DNA from 2 places in the Hahella sp. NBU794 genome. Region 1 is predicted to be linked to the other one. Evidence: predicted binding sites of a transcription regulator. Region 1 holds the regulator's gene; the other holds the start of a gene.
The links. The regulator PhoB, encoded in region 1, activates phosphate uptake and scavenging genes when phosphate is short. The targets are predictions, from matches to a motif close to TGTCATANNNNTGTCANA.
Positions count from the first base shown of each region.

Region 2: a site for PhoB is predicted at 1,211-1,228, ahead of ACQYWX_RS10675 (PA1571 family protein). Genes of this name have one in related genera too.

Region 1 covers NZ_CP192738.1:695,491-697,698, forward strand. The annotation lists gene phoR (phosphate regulon sensor histidine kinase PhoR) at 1-872, opposite strand, end outside; gene phoB (phosphate regulon transcriptional regulator PhoB) at 929-1,621, opposite strand; gene ubiA (4-hydroxybenzoate octaprenyltransferase) at 1,761-2,208, opposite strand, start outside.
Region 2 covers NZ_CP192738.1:2,386,617-2,388,824, reverse strand. The annotation lists gene htpX (protease HtpX) at 1-40, shown strand, start outside; gene ACQYWX_RS10680 (flagellar brake protein) at 152-847, opposite strand; gene ACQYWX_RS10675 (PA1571 family protein) at 1,270-1,470, shown strand; gene pdxB (4-phosphoerythronate dehydrogenase PdxB) at 1,472-2,208, opposite strand, start outside.

The sequences.
Region 1 (2,208 bases):
TCGTCGCAGATAGCGCGCAGCATGCTGTCGACATCCACCAATGTGGCTTTGAAGTTGGAGCCGTCATTCTCTATGCGGGAAAGCAGCAGTAAATCATTGACCAGGGCTTCCATACGCTGCGCTTGTTGCTGCATCTGATTCAAGGCGCGATTCCAGCGCGGCGGCAGCTCATCTGCGTTGTCGATGAGGGTCTCCAGATAGCCGGATATGACCGTCAATGGCGTACGCAGCTCATGGGATACGTTAGAAACGAAGTCCCGTCGCATCTCTTCCAGACGATATAGCCGCGTCACGTCCTGCACCAGTAGCAGGCGGTCGTCTTCTCCGAACAGCGTGATATGAAACTGTAACTTCAAGTTGGGATTATTGGGGGCGTTGAGGATCAACGGTTCCTGGTATTTCTTGGAGGTGAAGTAGCGCTTGAAAATGGGCGTGCGGATCAGGTTGTAAATCAACTGGCCCCGGTCGGTCGGATACTTGAAGCCCAGTAGTTTCTCTGCGGATTGGTTCCACCAGTCCATGGCGCCTTCGCTATTAGTCATGACGACGGCGTCTTTAAGGGCGTTGGTGGACTCCTGGATGCGGTCGATCATGGCTTGCAGTCGATCGCGGGAGCGGTAGTGCTGAACCTGGAGACGATGAATACCGTCGAACAGATCTCCCCATAAGCCACGGCTCTCGGGAGGGTCTTCCATTTTCGCCTGATACAGCCAGCGGTGCATGCGAAACGCCTGGGTGAGCGTCCATCCCAGATAGGCGGTGAGGCCGAACACCAGCGCCCAAGCTACTGAACCGATAATAAGGCCGACAACGATACAGCCCAGCAAACTGTAAACCAGTAGCCGTACATAATGACGCCAGTGATTGCGCATGCGTTTTATGAATACTTCTTTTGGAATTATTTATTTTTTAAGACGGATCGCGGCGCTTATGGCGCTCGGGTCGAAAAGCGATAGCCCGTCCCACGCACGGTTTGAACCAGATGATGATGACTGGGCTCCAGCGCTTTGCGTAAACGTCGAATATGCACGTCCACCGTGCGTTCTTCCACGTAGACGTTGCCGCCCCATACCTGATCCAAAAGCTGCCCGCGAGTATACACCCGTTCTTGATGCGTCATAAAGAACTGCAGGAGCTTGTATTCCGTGGGGCCCATGTTGAGCGCATCGCCCTTGGCGGTGACGCGGTGGCACACTGGATCGAGGCGCAGTCCTTCGACTTCAATGGGGGTTTCCATGCCTTGTACGGCGGTGCGGCGCAGCACCGCTTTCAGACGCGCGACCAGTTCTCTGGGAGAGAATGGTTTGGTGATGTAATCGTCTGCGCCCACTTCCAAGCCCTGGACTTTGTTGTCCTCTTCGGTTTTGGCTGTGAGCATGATGAGAGGGATTTCCGAGGTGTTTTGATCGCGCTTCAGTCTGCGTGCGAATTCAATGCCGCTGACGCCGGGAAGCATCCAGTCCAGCAGTATAAGATCAGGCTTCTGATCAATGATCAACGCATGCGCTTCCCGCGCGTCCCCTGCCTCCAGGTAGTCATAGTCAGCCATTTCCAGAGCGACTGCGATCATTTCCCGGATGGCGGGCTCATCGTCCACAATGAGAACTTGTTTGCTTGCCATGCAAAACACCTTTTTGAATACTCGATTGCCGAATTATTACAACGGCGTTTTGTTACAAGTATATGACAGGCGCTTAATTAATGTGATGGAAATGAGCCAGGCTGTTTGCAGTCGGGCTGTAAGCGAGGCGGGACGGGCTTTAGGGCCGGAAAATAAACTCCAGAACCAAACCGAGAAACACAGCTGCGCCGACCCAGTGATTGTTAAGGAACGCCTTGAAACAGTTCTGGGAAACGCGGGCGCGAATCAGGTGCTGCTGATACACAAACAGCACGGCGGCGACGATCAAGGACATTTGGAAGTAAACGCCCAGCTCGTATTGCGCGCCAACCATGAACAGGATGCCCAGCGTCAATACCTGCAGGCCCGCCACGGCGGCGCGATCAGCCTCGCCAAATAGAATGGCGGTGGATTTGACCCCGATCTTAAGATCGTCTTCCCGGTCCGCCATGCCGTACATGGTGTCATAAGCGACGGTCCATACCACCGTTGCGGTATACAGCAGCCATGCCTGCTGGGGAACGGTGTCCAATTCTGCAGCGAAAGCCATGGGGATGCCCCAGGCGAAGGCCGCGCCCAGTACGACT
Region 2 (2,208 bases), 1.7 Mb from region 1:
TCTGGATGAGCGTATCGCCGCGCTTGCCGCCAACCGCTAAGAGCCAGAGAAGGACTTAACCTGCCTAGTCCTGAAATAGGTTAGCGCTTATTTCGTCTCAAAAAGCCCGGAGCCTGAGCCGGGCTTTCTCATTTCTGACGATTGCCGTTGATTACTTGGACAATTGCAGCTCGTGCACAAAGCCGCTGATGACGATCTTCGCCGCATCTGACAATCCGGTAAACTGCACGCCATATAGATACCTGAAAGGCGCATCATCCTGCTCCAGAATAGTGCGATTGCGGATGATGCCATTGACGTTAAACGTCTTGGTGATATCCGCCACCGTCAAAGTAAAACGCAGAATCACTTCTTCTCCGGCGTCCCCCAGTTTGACGATGGACTTTACTCCGGCGCCGGTCTTACTGATATCGATAATCACCGCCTCTTTCGGCCAGTCGCCCAACCCTGTATCGAAATCGCTGTTGACCTGAGTGGGGATTTCGACTTTGAGTCGTTCGGCGTTGCGCACTTGCAGCGCCAGCAGCTCCTTGGGATATTCCAGATGAATATGGGCGAAAGGCTGTAGCGCCATGTGTTTAACCTGACTGGTGAAGGCGCACACTTTGTTCTTCGCCACAGAGCGCACGGTAAACGGCCGATCCTTTTTCAAAATCAGCTGTTTGCCGTCCACCACAGGCGTGGTGACCATCACGCTCTGCCCGGGCACAAACCCAATCAGGCGCACATGATAGCGCGCACTCTGGTCCATGCTCTCCAGATGTAAAGGATCGCCAACTTGCAGTCCCAGCTTTTCGAATGGTATTTCCACATCCTTGGGAGAATACACCGCTGCTTTATCACCCACTCAGCCATTTCTCCAAGACTAGTATCCAGCGACGTCTACATTGTAACGCCTTTGTTCATGCCGGAATGGATTGATCGCCTCTTTCCGTGACGATAATTTCGACAGTTTAGTATCGACCGCCTGTCGCTGCTTGTGAGCCCGAATGGTCATTTTTTTGCAATGATTCACAAATAAGCGCCAATTCAGGTTGGTTTGCCTTTCAATATATTATCGTCCACTTTTCGAGCTTTTTCGCATTTTCTGTCGATAATGCCTTGGGAGAGCCTTCCTGAGCCTGATGGCTCAAGCAGACGCCATGGGCTAATTTTAGAGATAAGGACGTCTGCCGAGAGTGAAAAGTCCTGAAAACAGATGTCCATCTCGTGTCACAGGATCGTCATGAGACAAGTTTAGGCTGGTGCAAACTCTGGAGGTCCGGGCAAATGCAAGCGAACAACTGGCGTAAATCGGCAAGCGAGACTGGCGACGAAGAACGCATGAACGGCGCCGCCATCATTACGGAAAACGGTGAAGAGATCCCCATCACTGAGACCATGATTCAGCAGGCGTTGAAAGCGATGGAAGATAATTGGAATCCGTGGAGCCGCCAGCACATGAATATGCGCCAGCGGCAGAAAGGCTGAGTTACTTCGAGCTGAGATTAAACCCAACCGCGCTCAGGGTGGCGAGAAGATCCGCTTTGCCGCCCTTGAGTTCAATCTTGATGCGATCAAACCCTCTGCGCACGCGATACTCTCTGCGTAAACGATCAAACTCTTGAGCCCGCATGGGCGCATCCAGGCGCAAAGTGCGTTTTAGCTGGCTATCGTCGTGACGCACGTCATAGCTTGCTCTGATCGCAGTGTGCAACGCCCAGTCTGGATCTACTCCAGATGAAAACGCCATTCTGCGCAGCGGCGGTTCAGGCAAAAACTGCCCAAGTTTGTGTCTCACCGGCAAGCCGAGATAGCGACTCAGGTGTTGGTAAATGATCTCCGTTCCCGCCGTGCGACCATCCAGCGTGTAGCCCGCAATATGCGGCGTAGCGAAGTGACAAAGCATCGCCAGCTCCACATCAATGGCGGGCTCGTTGTTCCAGACGTCAAGCGCGACAGTCAGGCCATCGCCCCTTTGCAGTCGGCCCTTGAGCGCGGCTTCGTCAATCACTTCGCCGCGACAGGTGTTAATCAGAATCTGGTCCGAACGCAAATTCTCGATCATCGCCGCGTTCAGCAAACCCCGGGTTGGGTAGGGACCGGAATCCGTCAGTGGCGTGTGTAGGGTGATGATGTCGCACTGCAATACCTCTTCCAGAGAAAACAGATTCTGCTCTCCAGCGGCCTCTCTGGGAGGATCATTGGATTTCACCTCAAGCCCCAGCA